Regions from separate parts of the Blastococcus sp. SYSU DS0973 genome, predicted to be linked through region 1. Evidence: riboswitches for the same ligand, from Rfam matches in the RefSeq annotation. Region 1 holds a riboswitch; each other region holds the start of a gene.

Region 1 (5,466 bases):
GGCGACGAGGTGCCGCACCCCGGCCGCCCGCAGGGTGGGGGCCAGCAGGCCCAGTGGGGCGGCCGCGCCGAAGAACGCGGTGTCGCACCCGAACCGGTCGACCAGCTCCACCGCCGCGCGCGCCGTGGCCCGGGTGGGGAGGAGCATCCCCGTCGGCCGGCGCACCACCGGGTACGGGAGCCCCGCGTCGTGCTCGGCGGAGCCGGGCGAGTCCGACGCGAGCACGACCAGCGAGTCCGGCGGGCGGCGGGCGAGCAGCGCCGCGACGAACGTCTGGATGCCGCCCTGCCGGGGCGGGAAGTCGTTGGTGACGACGAGGGTGCGGCTCACCGCGGCCGCTCCAGCCGGCGCCAGTCCTCGGCCATGGCGATGCGCTGCGCGGTGGTGGGGTGGCTGCCGAAGAACCAGTGCCAGGCGGCCGGTGGGTCGGGGTCGCCGAGGTTCGCGGTCGCCAGCCGCCGTTGCATGGCGGTGAAAGCCTCCGGATCACGGGTGAGGTCCAGGGCATGGAGGTCGGCCCGCTCCTCGATCTGCCGGGAGACCAGGTTCTGCACCGGGGTCGAGACCAGCCCGCCCACGGCCACCAGGAAGAGCAGCAGCGGCACGACGAGCGGATCGCCGGGCGATTCGGCACCCGCGCGCCGCAGGAGGGCCCGCCGGGTCACCAGCCACCCGGCCAGCGCGGTGGCCGCTCCCGCGCCCAGGGCGCCCATGAGGGTGCCCGTCAGGACGTCGTCGGTGGCCACGTGCCCGAGCTCGTGGGCGACGATCGACTCGATCTCCTCCTCCGGCAGCTCGGCGAGGACCGTGTCGTAGAGGACGATGCGGCGGGTGGACCCGAAGCCGGAGACGTAGGCGTTGAGAGCCGTCGTGCGGCGGGAGGCGTCGGAGACGAGGACGTCCTGCACCGGGGTGCCGTTCTCGTCGGCCAGCGCGAGCAGGTCGGTGCGCAGCTCTCCGGCCGGCAGCGGCTCGAACGAGTTGAAGGCCGGTTCGATGACCACCGGGTAGAGGAAGGAACCGATCACCACGAGGGCCGCCGCCGCTCCTCCGGCCCACGCCCACCAGGTGCGCGGGGCGCGGCGCACCAGCCAGAGGACGACCAGGACCACCACGGCCGTGAGCGCCGCGCTGATGGCCACCGAGACGGCGACGTCGCGCAGCCAGAGGCCCCACCCGCGGGTGGACAGGCCGTACCGGCGGCGGACCGTCTCGGCGTAGGCCGACACCGGGAGAGTCGCCAGGCGGCCGACGACCACGAGGGCCGGCACGCCGACCAGCACCTGGACGAACCAGCGGCCGCCCAGCGGGGCCGCCACGGCGTGCACGAGCCGGCCGCCGAGCCGGGTCAGGCCCAGGACCGCCGAGACGGCCAGCCCGAGCGCCATCGAGAGCAGCGAGGCGGGGCGCAGGGCGGCCGCGAAGGCCTCCGCCCGGTCCAGCTGCGCAGGAGTCAGCCCCGCGGCGGGATCGGGCGCGGTGTGGCCACCGGGCGGCTCCGGGAGCACCTCCCAGGGCGTGCGGACCACGATCACGACGACGAGGGCGACCCCGAGGACCGCCGCCGTCAGGAGCGCGGCCCGGGCGCCTGCCCGCCCTCCGCCGTCCACCTGGTCGATCCTAGGTGCGCCGGCCGTCCGCACCGGCCCGGGAACCCCGTACGGGCGCGTACTCCGCGGGCACTCCTCGCAGACGAACTGCAGGAGCGCCTCCAGGTTCGACGGCGGGCCGTCGGCCCACCAGGCCGGCCACACGGGGACCGGCGGCGCGTCCCCGACGGCCGGTAGGCCACATCCGGACCGGGTGCTCCGTCGCCGTCGCCCCGGCGGTGATGCCCAGCGCCTGCCCGGCCGCGATGACGGTGAGCCACTCGGCGACGCCCCGGACGGTGCGCGTGGCCGCCGGTGGGGATCGGCCACCGGGCGGTGGAGCACGCTGACGTCGGCGAGCCCCTCGGTCAAGCCCGCGGACGGAGGGCCGGTGGCCTCCGAAGAGATCACCGGCCCGTCGTGCCCCCCGGCGGGAGCAGGGTGACCATCAGCCGGCTGACATCCCTCGCTGCGACGCGCCCCCTGCAGGATCCCGCCGCGAGCCTGCGAGCGGTGGGGGCAGGGGGTGTTTCTCAGCGGACGATCCGCCGGGCGCTGTTGTAGTTCCCCATCGAGTCCACGCTCGCCACCTTCACCGGCTGGCCCGACGTGGAGGCGTGCACCATCCGCCCGTTGCCGATGTACATGCCGACGTGGCTGACCGGGGTGTAGAAGAACACCAGGTCGCCGGGCTGCAGCTCGCCGCGGGAGACCGGTCGGCCCATCTGCGACTGCGACTTGCTGGAGTGCGGCAGCGTGACGCCGGCCGCGGCGTAGGCGTAGGACATCAGGCCCGAGCAGTCGAAGGCGTTCGGCCCACCGGCACCCCAGACGTACGGATCGCCGATCTGCGCGAGCGCGGTGTTCACCGCGACCTGGGCGGCGGCGCTGGACGCCGTGACCGCCGTGGGCGCGGGGAGGCTGTTGCCACCGTGCGCCTGGGCCACCTGGGCCTGCTGCGGGGCGGTGAGCGCATCGTACCGCCGCTGGTAGTCGGCGATCCTCGTCTCGAGGTCCTCCTGCTTCGCGGCGATCTCGACCACGGCGCGCCGGGCGTCCTCGGCGGCCTTCGCAGCGGCCTTCCGGGACTGCTCCGCGTCGTCGGCCGCCGACGAGACCTCGGTGAGGACCTCGTTGGTGTGCCCGGCGATCGCGTCGAGGATCCCGAGCTGGGACACCATCTGGTCGGCCGAGTCGCTCGACAGCAGGGCGTCGAGCCGGGTCAGTCCGCTGCCGGTGTAGGCGCTGCGGGCGAGCCTGCGGATGTGCCCGTCCAGGGCGCCGAGCCGGGCCTCGGCGGCCGCGACGGCGTCGCCGGCGGCCCGGGCGGCGCCCTCGTGCCCCTCGAGCGCGACGCGTGCGTCGTTGAGCTGCTCGGAGAGGACCTCGAGCTCGTGGTTGGCCTCGGCCACCTGCGCGGCGACCTCGTCGGCCGCGCCGGGAACGGCGACTGCGGTGCCGGGGATGACGATGACGGTCAGGGCGGCAGCCGCGCTGACCAGCACGCCGGACCGGAGCGGTCCGGAGCGGCGGGCGCTCGCGGAGCTGCGCCCGCCGGCGGCGGGAGCTCGTTCGGGGGCCTGCGTCAGCGGTGCCTGAGGGGTCGCCACGTGCGGCGGCACTCCGTTTCTTCCTCTGCAACCGCCGACCGAGTTAGCTGACGGGTTCGGGCTGGGAAGACTGGCCCTATCCCCCGCGGGCCGGCGAGCCGGCCGCAGGAGAACTCACCCCGGAACTGCGGTGGGTCCCCGGTACACCGCGGGCGCCGGTGCTGCACGCCGCCCGGTGATTAGGCGGTGTCCGGTCGGGGCCACCCTTCGACGGATGACGACCACCCGGCCGAACGGCGACGACCTTAACGATCGTGATGCGCCTGTGACAAATGTGGACCGTGGGAACGCATGCGCTCGGCTTTCCGTCCCGCACGACCCCTCCACCTGGGCGTTCACCCGATCGGGTGCACGGGCGGACACCGCGACCGGCACCGGGACGATCAGCCCGTGCGCCGCCCTGGCCCCTCGCCACCGTGACCGTCGGAACCGTGAGGATGCCGCAGCGGAGGCACGAGCCCTCCCTCCGCCAGCGCGCGGACGGCCCGGCGCTCCACGTCGTCGAACTCCACCACCACGCCCGGCGGAGGCACCACGACGTCCTCCGCCGCGGCCGCTGCGGACCCGCCACGCGAGCGGCCGGCCATCGGGACCACCACCGGGTCGGTCCCCTGCCATCCCGGCGGTGCGCCGAGCAGGACGGTCACCACGCAGTCGGCGCAGCCGGTCCCCCGGACGGTGCAGGTGTCGCAGTCGATGAGCATCGCTTCTTCTCCTCCGTGAGTCGTTCCGCACGGTAGGGCGAGGCGCCGACATTTCCGCCGCGCCGCCGTCCGGCAGCCGGCCTCACGTGCCGGCGTACTCCCAGTGCCAGGGCTCCTCACGCCCGTTGCCGGGATCGGCCCGAGGTCGGGTGCAGGAAGCCGAACCGGCCCGCGTTCGCCACCATCCAGGAGTACTGCCGCGTCCCGAACGACTGGACGCCGCCGCAGAGGTCCACCGCGAGGCCCCAGCCGTGGTTGCTCGTGCCGGGGACCGCGGCGAGGGCCGGCTTCTCTCCGTACAGCCGGACCTGGCCGGCGTACGTGCGGTAGGAGTCGGTGATGCAGAGCGGAGCGCCGAGGTCGGCCGCGTACGCCGAGGACATCGCCCGGTAGGCGGCCGCCGCGTCGCAGCGCAGCGAGTGCCCGCCGACGCCCAGCGGGCACATCGCGCTGGGCGGGATGAACCCGTTCGGATAGCCACCCCAGGCGCGGGCGCCGTCATAGCTCGGTGGGTAGACCGTGTTGCCGCACTCGGTCCGCAGCGCCCCCGGAGCCGGTCCGGGCACCGGGACGGCGGGCCGCTGACCCAGGCCGGGTCGCCCGACCGCCAGCACCTGGTCGGCCGGCAGCGTCCGGACCACCACGGCGCCGGCCCGGGCGTCGGCGGCGAGCATCGTGCGTTGGTCCAGCGCCATGCCGACATGCCCCAGCCCGGCCTCGCCGGAGCCGAGGAAGACGAGGTCGCCGGGGAGCACGTCGGCGGCGGCCACGGGGGTGGCGGTCGCGAACAGCTCCCCCTGCGTCGCCGGCACCGGGACGCCGGCCCGCTCGAACGCGGCCTGCACCAGCGTGCCGCAGCCCCAGGAGTCCGGCCCCGCCGTACCGGGGGCGTACGGCCGCCCGAGCGCCTCCATCGCCGCGCTCACCGCCGTCAGCGTCTTCACGGGCAGCACCAGCAGCGAGCTGGGCTGCCCCGGCAGCTGGGCGACCCCGCGCTGGGCCCCGCCCCCGCCGGCAGCCACGGGCACCAGCCCGTCCGGCAGGCCCCGAGCCGGGTCGCGCAGCGCGGCGGCGGGCACGGTGTCGACGCCCGCGGCGCGCAACTGGTCCACGTAGGCGCGCCAGCTGGCCGCCGTCTGCTCGTTGACGTCCAACTGCTCGCGCTGCAACCGGGACAGCTGGCCGTCGACGACCTGCAGCGCCTCGTCGAGCTCCGCCGTGACCGCGGCCGCGGCCTCCTCGAGCGCGGCGACCCGGGCGCTGACCTCGTCGGCCCGCGCCCGGGCCTGCCCGAGCGCACCCTGGGCCCGCTCCTCCTCCAGGGCGGCGCGCCGGTGCCCCTCCGCGACGCCGATGACGTCGGCGGCGTGCGCGTCCACGGCGCGAGGAAGCCCAGGGCGGAGAGCACCTCACCCGGGTCGCCCGCTCTGAGCAGGAGGGTCAGGGGGGTCAGCGCTCCGCCGTCCCGGTAGACGGCGGAGGCGTAGCCGGCCACCTCCCGCTGGTACCCGGCCAGCACGCCCTGCGCATCGGCGAGGACCGCCTCGGCCTCCTCGACCGCCA
Region 2 (5,466 bases), 130 kb from region 1:
CTGGAAGGCGCCGTTCGGGCCGGTCAACCCGCAGACCCACGACCTGGGCACCAACGTTCGGGTGCTCGGCGGCGACGCCACCACCCGTCAGCAGGCGATCGCTGAGGCGCTTCGGCGAGCGGGGGCAGGCCCCGCCGACCCGGTGATGCTCGTCGGGCACAGCCAGGGCGGCATGGTCGCCGTCCAGGCGGCCGCCGACGCCGGCACGCCGGACTTCGACTTCGACGTGCGCAGCGTGGTCACCACCGGCTCACCCATCGCGCGGGCGGAGGTGCCGTCGTCGGTGCAGGTGCTGGCGCTGGAGAACGCGCACGACGTCGTTCCGCAGCTGGACAGCCGGGACAACGACGACAGCCCGAACGTCACCACGGTCACCTTCGACGGCCAGTACGGCAGCATCGCGGACAACCACGGCATCGGGACGGCGTACCGGTCGGCCGCCCGCGCCATCGACGCCAGCGACGACCCGTCGTTGGTCGCCTTCCGGGCCGGCGCCGCGCCCTTCCTGGTCGGGCCCGGAGAGGAGGCGACGGTGGTCGCGCACGTCTACGAGATCGGCAGGAGATGACCCGGCGCCCCGACCCGACCGACGGCCTGCCGCCTCACGGGCGGCGCGGCCGTGCTGGTGCTGGCGGGCTGCGGGCCCTCCGGGGATCCGGCGGTGCCCATCGAGACGATCGGCATCGGGATCGGGCGGCAGCTCGTCGCCCGTGACGACGTGGTCGACCCGGTCGAGCCGGCGAGGGGTGTGCGATCGCGGTCGACCTGCTCGACGGGGCCCAGCGCGCGCCGCTGGAGGCGAAGGGGGACCCCGGCCGCAGTAGTGCTGCGCCGGCGCCTTGGGCCCCTCGTCCTGGACGGTTCGGCAACTCCGCAGCCTCTGAGCACCAGGGCGTCGGGGGCGCGGTCGGCGCGTCGACGGCTCGTCCTCGTCGCCGTGGCGCCGGGCACGATTCGGGCATCGATGGCGGTGGATCGTCCCGACGAGGCGGAGATCACGGTTCGTGCTGCGTTTGAGGTCGAGGCGGAGCCTCATCCTGCGCAGCAGGGGGCTGCGCCGACGCCCCCGCGTCGTGCCACCTCCAGGGCGCGGGGGCGGCGGCGGTGCCACCACGAGGCGTGAAAGCGCAGGTCAAGACCGGTGGGGCGGGTGGGGCTCGAACCCACGACCCAGGGATTATGAGTCCCATGCTCTGACCGGCTGAGCTACCGCCCCTGCGTTGACAGCCTGCCAGATCGAGGCGACGCACCGCTCGGACCCGCCCGTGTCAGGAGGTGCGTCTCGTTACCGGGCTGTGACATCTGGCCGATCCGCTTGTACTGTCTGCCGCGGTCCACCTGACCTCGCTCCCGAACCCGGGGGCTCGGGCGGACCCCGCCGAACCGTGCGGCCGGATGGCCGGATGGACCGGGGACCCATGTTCTCTGGGGTGAATCCCGCCTGCGCCTCCACGGGCAGGTGGGTAGGGCCACGTTCCGGCCCGAACCCGTCAGCTGACCTGGTAGGCGGACCGAGGAACGGAGACCGTCGCCTTGGCGACCTCGCACGACCAGCACCACCCCACCGTGCCGACTCGCGGGGGCCTCCGCCGCATCGGTCGGGCCGCCACCGCACTGACCGCTCTGCTGGCCCTCTCCCTGCTGGGGACGACGGCTGCGACGGCCGCACCCGGCGACGCGAAGAGCGAGCACGACCGCGTCGCCCAGGAGGTCGCCTCCATCGAGCAGCGGGTCAAGGACGCCGAGGCCCGGCTGGAGCAGATGACGCTCCGCGCCGAGGAGGCCAGCGGCGCCGTGCTGCAGGCGGAGGCCGAGCTGGCGACCGCCCAGCAGCACGCCGACGCCATCGCGGCCGAACTCGCCGCTGTCCGCGCGGCCGTGGCGCGCACCCAGGGCGACGTCGCGGCCCTCGGCCGGGAGGCCTACATGGGCCAGGACGAGACGTTCAGCGAGATGGAGATGGTGCTGCACGCCGAGGGCCCCGGAGAGCTGCTCCAGCAGGCCGCCACGCTCGAGCTCCTCGGCGAGGACCGGGCCGAGGTGCTCGAGGAGCTCCGGGTGGCCGAGGCGCGGGAGGCCCGGCTGGACGAGGAGGCGCGCGCCGCCGTCGCCCAGCGGGACGCGGCCGCACGCACCGCCCAGGAGGCCCAGGTGGCCGTCGATGCCCTCCTCGCCGAGGCGCAGGCCGAGTTCGACGCGCTCAGCGCGGAGAAGGCGGCGCTGGACGAGCAGCTGCGCGAGGCGGAGATCCGGATGCTGAGCATGCAGGGCACCGCCGATCCGGCGGGTACCTGGAACCAGCTCCAGGCCGCCGAGCAGGCCGTCGGCGCGGTCACCGCGGCCGGTGGTGGCACCGGTCTCACCCAGGGCCGGGTCACGTCCTGCTACGGCGCCCGCTGGGGCACCATGCACCTCGGCGTGGACATCGCGGCGTCGATCGGCACCCCGATCTTCACGCCGGAGCCGGGCGTCGTCCTGCAGGCGGGGCCGGCCAGCGGGTTCGGTCTCGCGGTCGCCATCCAGCACCACGACGGCGTGATCACCGTCTACGGCCACATCAACCAGTTCTTCGTGACTCCGGGCCAGGTCGTGGAGGGCGGTCAGCAGATCGCCGAGGTCGGCAACCGCGGCCAGTCCACCGGGCCGCACCTGCACTTCGAGGTGCACCGCGGGGGCCTCTACGCCGACCGGACCAACCCGGTGCCGTGGCTGGCCCAGCGCGGCATCTCCCTCGGCGGCAGCTGCGGCTGATCCGGCTCGTCCGCATCGGCCGCACGGCGTCGTCCAGGATGGTGCCGTGCGGACGACGGCGGGGGAGGGCACCTGGCTGCGCGCCGGGCTGCTCGTCGCGCTGCTGCTCGCGGGGGTGGTCGTGGCCCTCGTCGTCGACCTCCCCGGCCGGACCACGGTGCGCGGCTGGATCGAGCACGGGGACGCCGGCACCTGGGCGCTGCTGATCGCCGGCCAGGTGGCGGTGCTGCTGGCGCCGGTGCCGCGTTCGCTGGTCGCCGCGCTGGCCGGGGCCGTCCTGGGCTTCGGCTTCGGGGTGGCCGTGGTGCTCACCGGCTCGCTGCTGGCGGCCCTGGTCGCCTTCGCGCTCGCGCGCGGGCTGGGCCGGCCGGCTGCCGAGCGGCTGGCGGGCCCGCGGGTGAGGAGCGCCGACCGGTTGTTCACCGACCGGGGCTTCGTCGCCGTGCTGGCGGGCCGGCTGATCCCGATGATGCCGTTCGTCGTGGTCAACTACGCCGCCGGCCTCAGCGGCGTCCGGCCGCGGACCTACGTGGCCGCCACCGCGGTCGGGCTGGTGCCCGGCACGGTGGTCCAGGTGGGCGTCGGCGCCTCGGCGGGTGCCGTCGTCGCGTGGGTGGGCACGCCGTCGGCCCTGCCGGTCGTCGCTGTCGTGGTCGTGCTGGTCCTCGGCGTCGCCGCCGCCTGGCACCGGTGGCGGCGACGCCGGGCGGAGCCAGGAGCGGATCTAGCCGCGCCCGAACAACCGGCCCAGCAGCCCCCCGGCGCCGCCCACGGTGCGCGCCGCGAGCTGCAGGATCGGCCCGCCGGGGATGCCCGGCACCTTCTGGACGATGGGCGCGAGCTGCAGCAGCCCGCCGACGTCGTGCACCTTGAGCGCGCGGCGGGCCACAGCCGGAACCGGGTTGACCCGGCCGGAGGCGGCATCGAGAAGCAGGTCGGCCGCGGCCTCGACGGCCGGCCCGTCGACGACGCCGGCCGGCACGCGGCGCACCTGCCAGCCGCCTCCGTGCGCGGTGAACCCCCAGCCCCCGTCCGGCGTGACGAGGCTGACGCGCCCGGAGATGCCGGTCGAGGCGGCCAGGGCACCGGTCACGTCGGTCAGCGCCGCCAGGCCGGACTGCAGGACGTCCGCCGGCGGCGGCTCGGCCCCGCACGAGACGAGGTCCAGTCCGTGGACGGCGAGCTCGTAGGCCTGGCCGAGCACGACGCTCAGCAGCGGTAGCCGGCCCACGACGGAGACCGCCGGTGCGGTGTCGAGCTCCACGGGCTCGTCGGCCAGGTAGCGCGCGGTCGTCTCGCGGTTGCGGCGCAGCGCGGCCAGCACCTCCTCGCGGGAGGCGTCGCGGTGCGCGGCCGTGACCCGGGCGTTCACCGCGTCGGGGTCCGGTGGCGTTCCCGGCCCACCGGCCCGCGCGGAGGCGATGAGGTCGTGCAGCGCGGCGTGGTCGTCCCAGCAGCCCAGGTGCACGCAGATCTCGTGCGCCCGCCAACCGGGCAGGCGCGACGGGCGGCCGAGGTCGATCGACGCGGCCTGCGCCAGGAAGGCATCCCACGCGCCGAGCACCATGCCGGCGACCTCGTCACGATCTGCCTCGGCCATCCCCTGGTGTCCGCCCACGTCAGGCCCCCTACCCGGGGCTCCGCCGGGCCAGGCATGGGAACGGCGACGCCGTCCCGCTCGGAAACGGGCCCAGCCGCCACCACCCCGGCCTGCTCGGTCCTGGGGCGGCAGCGGACGCACGCTTCGTGGTTCGACAACCATGGAAGGTAATCGCCGCCGGACGGTGCTCACGCCTCCAGCCGCGTCGCCACGTGACTCTCCGTGAACGGAATCCCGGAGTCCGGGCTCGGTGGCGTCGTCCGCTCCTCGCGCCGGACCGTCGGCCGGGCGTGGGAGCCTGTGAATAGCCTGGAGTGGCTGGACGTCGCCCGGTGGGCGTGGTAGTGGCGGGCTGACCAGCAACAAGGCGCCGAGCCCTGCATCACCGACCACTTTCGCCCCATCAGTCGCACCCGGGCTGGCGCGATGGGGTCACCATCGTGCAGACTTGTCGCGGGAGCCCTGCTCCGCCACTGCCGATAACGGCGCGTCACCGAATCGATGGGTCCGTAGGGGAAGACGAGACCGATCGAGTCGATGGAGGTGCCCCGTGCAGCGACGGTCAACCCAGGGTGTCGTCTTCGTGCACGCGTGCCCGAAGGCGCTCTGCCAGCACGTCGAGTGGGCGCTGGAACGCGTCGTCGGCGCGCCGGTCTCCCTGTCGTGGGCTGAGCAGCCCGCAGCGCACGGTTCCTACCGTGCTGAAGTGGCGTGGACGGGTTCGCCCGGTACCGGGGCCAAGCTCGTCGCTGCGCTGCGCGCGTGGCCGATGCTGCGCTTCGAGGTCACCGAGGAGGCCAGCCACGGCAACGATGGCGAGCGCATGTCCTACGTGCCCGGGCACGGGGTCTTCCGGGCGCCGACCAGCGCCAACGGCGACCTCATCGTCACCGAGCAGCAGCTGCGCCACCTGGCCGCCACCGCGACGTCGATCGAGGCGTTCCGCCACGGTGTCGACCAGCTGCTGGGCGCGGCCTGGGACGCCGATCTCGAGGTCTACCGGCACGCCGGCGACGGCAGCCCGGTGACCTGGCTCCACCAGGTCGTCTGAGAGAGACCCCGCCGCTGGCACGGGCGCGGCGGGGTCGTCGGGTAACAACTCCGCTACGACACTC
Region 3 (5,466 bases), on a different contig from region 1:
TCCCCGGAGCGCTCGCGGGGCTCGGGCTGCTGCAGGTGATGGATGCACGGCTGCTGGCGGCGACGGTTGCGGTCGTGGTGCTGGTCGCCTGCGGCGCGGGGATCGCCGGCGTCCAGCTGCCCGGCGGCCAGCGTGCGCTGACCGTCGCGGGCTTCGCCTCCGGCACCCTGTCGACCGTCGCGGCGACCCCGGGACCGCCGCTGGTGCTCACCTACCGCGCGCCCTCCCCCGCCGCCCAGCGGGCCAACCTCTCGGTCTTCTTCGTCGGCACCACGGTGCTTTCCCTCGGCGTGCTCGTGGCAGGTGGGGAGCTCTCGGGCAGCGGTGCCGCCTCCGGCGGGCTGCTCGTGCCGTTCGTCCTGCTCGGCTACGTCGCCGCCGGCCCGCTGCGGCGCCGACTGTCCCTGCCGGCCATGCGCCGCGCGGCGCTGGCGCTGTGCCTGCTCTCCGGCGCGGCGCTGCTGGTCCGGGCGCTGACCGGCTGACCCTCAGCCCCCGGGCGGCGGCTCCCGGCGGACGAGGTCGCCGACGGCCTCCTCCAACCGGGCCCACGAGCCGCTCCACTCCACCAGCGGGTCGAGGATCCGCTCGAAGACGGCGAGCTGCTGGTCGAAGGCGTCCAACTGGGCCCGCATCGCCGCGATCGAGGTGCGCTGCGCGGTCACCATCTCCATGATCGCGCGCAGCTGGGCGGCCGACATCGCGCCGGGCGGACTGGGCAGGGCCGGCAGCGGGAGCCGGGACGTCGCACTGCCGGCCAGGGTGCGGGCGCGGTCGGTGAAGAACCGCAGCTGGCTCACGAACTCGTCGATCGACCGCCCTACGATCCCGCTCTGCGGGTCGGTGCGGTCGCCGTCGGCCTCGGTCATCGCTCCCCCTCCGGCTGTCCTGCCCCCCGACCCTAGGCAGGACGGGCCGACGGTGCCCGGTCAGCCGTCGGCGGTGCGGTTCCGGATCTCCTCCTCCGTCGCCCGGGTAGCGGCTCAGGGTCCCCCGACTCCGACACGGCCACCACCTCCCCGGCTCCCGGGGCGGCCCGGGCAACACTCGGGGAGATGTCCACACACCGCACGACGACGTCCCGGGCGGGTTCCGCACCCATCCGACGGCCGGACCGGGCGCGGTCCCTGGTCCTCGCGACCGTCGTCGTCGCCGCGCTGACCGGCTGCGCCTCCACGCCCGTCCGACCGGCCTCCTTCTCCGGCGGCGGACCCGCGACGGCCACCACCACTCCCCCATCGCCCGAGCGGACGTCGACGGACGTGTCCGTGGACGCCGTGCTCGCCGGCCTGGACCGCCGGTCCCAGGTGTCGCAGCTGTTCGTGGCCGGCGTTCCGCTGGACGGGCTTGGCGCGGGCACGGCCGTCGTCGGCGAGGGGGTCGGTGGGGTCTTCCTGCAGGGCCGGACCACCCTGGCCGCACCGGAGCTCGCCGCCACCACGGCCGCCTGGCAGGAGGCGGCGCCCGGTCCCGGCCTCTGGATCGCCGCCGACCAGGAGGGCGGCGCAGTCCAGACCCTCAAAGGTTCCGGGTTCGACGTGCTCCCGCCGGCGGTGGAGCAGGGCTTGCTGCCGGCCGGCGAGCTGGGTGCGCTCGCCGACCGGCTGGGGGCCGCGATGTCCGGTGCCGGCCTGAACCTCAACCTCGCCCCGGTGGCCGACGTCGTCCCCCCGGGCACCGAGGCGGGCAACGCGCCGATCGGCGCGTTCGGCCGGCAGTACGCCGGCGCCGGTCCCGCGGTGGCAGCCGCTGCCGCGACGGTGGCCGACGGGCTGGCCTCGCACGGCGTCGTCCCGACGTTCAAGCACTTCCCCGGCCTGGGCCGGGTCTCCGAGAACACCGACACCACCAGCGACGTCGTCGACCCGGTGACCGCCGCCGGCGACGAGCAGGTCACCGCCTTCGCCGATGCGCTCGCCCGCACCGCGGCCGACCCGTTCGTGATGACGTCGTCGGCGACCTATCCCCGAATCGACCCGGAGGAGCAGGCCGCGTTCTCCCGCGCCGTCGTCACCGACCTGCTCCGCGACCGGCTGGACTTCGACGGGGTGGTCGTCTCCGACGACCTCGGTGCCGCCGAGGCAGTGGCGGACATCCCGCCGGGCGAGCGCGCCGTCCGCTTCCTCGCGGCCGGGGGCACGCTGGTGCTGACCGTCGACGCCGGTCTGGTGCCGGAGATGGTCGACGCCGTCGCGGCCCGGGCGGAGACCGACCCCGCCTTCGCCGCGACCGTCGACGCGGCCGTCCGCACCGCCCTCACCGCCAAGGCCGAGGCCGGCCTCCTCGGCTGAGCCCGGAGACGACGAAATCGGCGATCTCGCCCCCATCACGTGCGTGAAGGGGGCGAGATCGCCGATCTCGTCGGTGGGCGATCGGGGGAGCCAGCTCCGCTCAGTACCAGCCGGTCGCCCGCGAGTGCGACCACGCGCCGCACGGCGAGCCGTAGCGGTTCTCGATGTAGATCAGCCCGGCGTCGATCTGCCGGTAGCCGTCGGAGGTCTTGGCGATGCCCGTCCCGGCCCACGTCGAGTTGAGGAACTGCGGGATGCCGTACGCGGTGCTGGTCGGGTTCTGCGCGTTGGGGTTCCAGCCGCTCTCCTTGCCCCACAGGCTCTCCAGGCAGCTGAACTCGCCGGCGCTGCCGACCTTGCTCATCGCGTACTGCTTGAACGACCCGGCAGGGGCGGCAGGTGCCGCCGGGGCGCTGGTCGCGCGCGCCGGAGCGGGGGCGGCTGCCTGGGCGCGGGCGGCCTCGGCACGAGCCGCCTCCGCGCGCGCGGCCTCCGCGCGCGCGGCCTCGGCACGGGCGGCCTCGGCACGGGCGGCCTCCTCCGCCGCGCGGCGGGCGGCCTCCTCGGCCGCGATGCGGGCCGCCTCCTCGGCGGCCCGGCGGTCGAGCTCGGCCTGCTCCGCGGCGGCCCGGGCCTCGGCGGCCGCAGCCCGCTCGGCGGCGCGCTCGCTGCGGCTCGCCGCCAGCGGGGCGAGGCTGTCGACGGCGGACTCCACCGTGTCGGCGGCGGGCGCCTCGGCGGTGATCCCGAGCTGCTCGGCGACGCTGACCGACGCCAGTTGCGGCTCGTCCTGCGCGGTCGGCTCGTCGGTGACGACGACGTTGGCGATCAACCCGCCGGCGGCGACGACGGCCAGCAGCAGCGCCGGACGGCGGACCCGGCCGACGGGACGACGTCCGCCCTCGGGCCGGAGGGCGCGGGTGATCGAGGTGGCGCGAATCTTCATGGGGAGGAACTGCTCCAGGGGCAGGGCACAGCGGGGCAGCGGAGGCTGCACGGACTGCTGCGGGGTGGTCGAGTGGCAGCGGCGGTCGGGCGGTGCGCCCGGGCGCTCAGCGCGGGGAAGGCGCGCGCGAGGCCCCGTACCGGCTGCAGTTCCGTACAGGGTGGGCCCGCAGGCTCGCCATGCGGCGGCTCTCCGTTTCTTCCGTCGTGCCGCCTACCGGGTTAGCTGACGGATTCGGGCGGGAAGCGGCCCTACCCGCGCCGCCACGTGCTCGGCGCGCGATTCACCCCAGTGCTGCGGTGGGTCCCCGGCTCGCCCGCAACTCGACGGCAGCGGGCGACTCGGCGGCGCCCGGCGGACCTCCCCGGGCGGGGAGAACGAACGGCCGGACGGGACCCACGGTATCCAGCGTTATCCGTTCGTGACAATCCCTCGCCGGGAAAAGGAACATGACGCGACCCTCAGGGCAACCGCCAGACGGTCGTCCGGCGCACCGGTGCGGGCCGGCCTGGCGACGGTTCGGTGTCGGGCACGTCGTAGGCGGCCAGGGACTGCAGCCGGTCCTCCGGGAGGTAGACACGCCCCGGATCGCCGACCAGCACCTCCACGCCGCGGGCACGTGCGGCCTCCAGGAAGGGCAGCACCCGGTCGGTCATCTCGCGGTCGTAGCAGACGTCCCCGGCCAGGATCACCGCCACGTCCGGCGGTTCGGCGCCCAGCACGTCGCCCACCGGCGTGATGCCCGGCGTTCCGTTCCGCTCGGCGTTCACGATCACGGCGGTCAGCGCGAAGGGGTCGACGTCGCTGGCGAGCACGGACGTCGCCCCGGCACGGACCGCCGCCACGGCGACCAGCCCGCTGCCGGCGCCGAGATCCAGCACCGCCCGCCCCGCGACCAGGTCGGGGTGGTCGAGCACGTACCGCGCCAGCGCCTGGCCGCCCGGCCAGGCCGCCGCCCAGAACGGCGGATCGGTGGAGGTGCGCCCATGCTCGGTCTCCATGGCCTCCCACAGGGCGACGACGTCGGCGGCCACCAGCAGCTCCACCTCGGGCACCAGTTCGGGCCGCACCGCCCGGGTGTGGGCGCGGACGAACTCCGGGGGGACGGAACGGTCGGCCGACACCGAGGCAGTCAACCGCACCGGCGGGACGACGGCGCAACCGAGGTGCCGTCGCCCAGGCCTGCGGCGCCCACGACGGCAGCTTCCCCCGGTCGGCCGCAACCCAGCGCCTCGTCGACCACCACCATCGGGCGTTGCTCCCGGCGTTGCAGGTGCTGATCCGGGGACGCCTCGGGGAACGCTCCCCGAGCGCCGCGACCGGTCAGCTCGTCGGCTTCGCCGGTGCCGCCCGACGGGCGATCAGCCGCCAGTAGCTGCCCGGCACGAGCCGCACCAGCACGTCGGGAACCTTCGCGGTCCAGCCGATCAGCAGCCGCGGACGACGACGCTCGATTGCCGCGACGATCTGTGCGGCAGCGTCCTCCGGCGGCATCCGGAGCAGCCTGGCGAACTGCTTGCGCCCCTTCTCGTACTCCGCCACCGACACGCCCGAGCCGGTCCGGGCGCTCTCGGCGATGCGCGTGCGGATGCCGCCGGGGTGCACCACCGTCACGCCGATGCCGTCCTCGGCCAGCTCGTGCCGCAGCGCCTCGGTGAACCCCCGGACGGCGAACTTGCTGGCCGCGTAGGCCGCCTGGCCGGCCGGGGCGACGATGCCGAAGACGCTGGACAGGTTCACCACGTGTGCGCCGGGGTGCGTCCTGAGCACCGGCAGCAGGGTGTGGGTGAGCCGGACGACGGCGCGCACGTTGATCGCCATCACCCACTCGAACTCCTCCAGGGTGACCTGGTCGAAGCGCCCGCCGAGCGCGGCTCCGGCGTTGTTGACCAGCAGCGTCGTCTCCGGGTGCTCGGCGACGAGCGTCGCCGCCACCCGGGCGGTCGCCTCGTCGTCGGCGAGTTCGACGACGTGGGTGGCGATCCGCAGCCCCGGGTGGTCGGCACGGATCCGCCCGGCCACACCCTCGAGCCGCTCGGCCTCGCGGTCCAGCAGCACCAGGTGGCTGCCCCGCCCGGCCAGTTGCGCGGCGAGCGCCTCGCCGATGCCGCTCGCCGCACCGGTGACGACGGCCGTTCCGCCCGCGAACGCGTAGGGACCCATCACGCCATCGTCCGCTCGGGGACGGCGCCGGCCAGCGCTCGCGGCTGGAAGGTCATGCCCTCGTCC

The links. Region 1 has a riboswitch for cyclic di-AMP ahead of ACI791_RS00395 (NlpC/P60 family protein). Riboswitches for the same ligand answer to the same signal wherever they lie in the genome.
Region 2: linked by a shared signal. The riboswitch ahead of ACI791_RS01035 (murein hydrolase activator EnvC family protein) and the one ahead of ACI791_RS00395 (NlpC/P60 family protein) in region 1 are both predicted to bind cyclic di-AMP.
Region 3: linked by a shared signal. The riboswitch ahead of ACI791_RS08260 (aggregation-promoting factor C-terminal-like domain-containing protein) and the one ahead of ACI791_RS00395 (NlpC/P60 family protein) in region 1 are both predicted to bind cyclic di-AMP.

Annotation. Positions count from the first base shown of each region.
Region 1 covers NZ_JBJHAN010000001.1:76,724-82,189, forward strand. The annotation lists gene ACI791_RS00385 (glycosyltransferase family 4 protein) at 1-330, opposite strand, end outside; gene ACI791_RS00390 (M48 family metallopeptidase) at 327-1,610, opposite strand; gene ACI791_RS00395 (NlpC/P60 family protein) at 2,123-3,199, opposite strand; cyclic di-AMP (ydaO/yuaA leader) riboswitch at 3,216-3,395, opposite strand; gene ACI791_RS00400 (hypothetical protein) at 3,583-3,903, opposite strand; gene ACI791_RS00405 (NlpC/P60 family protein) at 4,020-5,282, opposite strand.
Region 2 covers NZ_JBJHAN010000001.1:206,695-212,160, reverse strand. The annotation lists gene ACI791_RS01045 (esterase/lipase family protein) at 1-568, shown strand, start outside; tRNA gene ACI791_RS01040 (tRNA-Ile) at 1,143-1,216, opposite strand; cyclic di-AMP (ydaO/yuaA leader) riboswitch at 1,367-1,523, shown strand; gene ACI791_RS01035 (murein hydrolase activator EnvC family protein) at 1,534-2,751, shown strand; partial or broken gene ACI791_RS01030 (TVP38/TMEM64 family protein) at 2,798-3,328, shown strand; gene ACI791_RS01025 (maleylpyruvate isomerase family mycothiol-dependent enzyme) at 3,476-4,351, opposite strand; gene ACI791_RS01020 (DUF3145 domain-containing protein) at 4,902-5,402, shown strand.
Region 3 covers NZ_JBJHAN010000003.1:314,973-320,438, forward strand. The annotation lists gene ACI791_RS08245 (sulfite exporter TauE/SafE family protein) at 1-485, shown strand, start outside; gene ACI791_RS08250 (hypothetical protein) at 489-869, opposite strand; gene ACI791_RS08255 (glycoside hydrolase family 3 N-terminal domain-containing protein) at 1,056-2,291, shown strand; gene ACI791_RS08260 (aggregation-promoting factor C-terminal-like domain-containing protein) at 2,392-3,237, opposite strand; cyclic di-AMP (ydaO/yuaA leader) riboswitch at 3,432-3,579, opposite strand; gene ACI791_RS08265 (class I SAM-dependent methyltransferase) at 3,699-4,361, opposite strand; gene ACI791_RS08270 (SDR family NAD(P)-dependent oxidoreductase) at 4,561-5,400, opposite strand; gene ACI791_RS08275 (flavin-containing monooxygenase) at 5,400-5,466, opposite strand, start outside.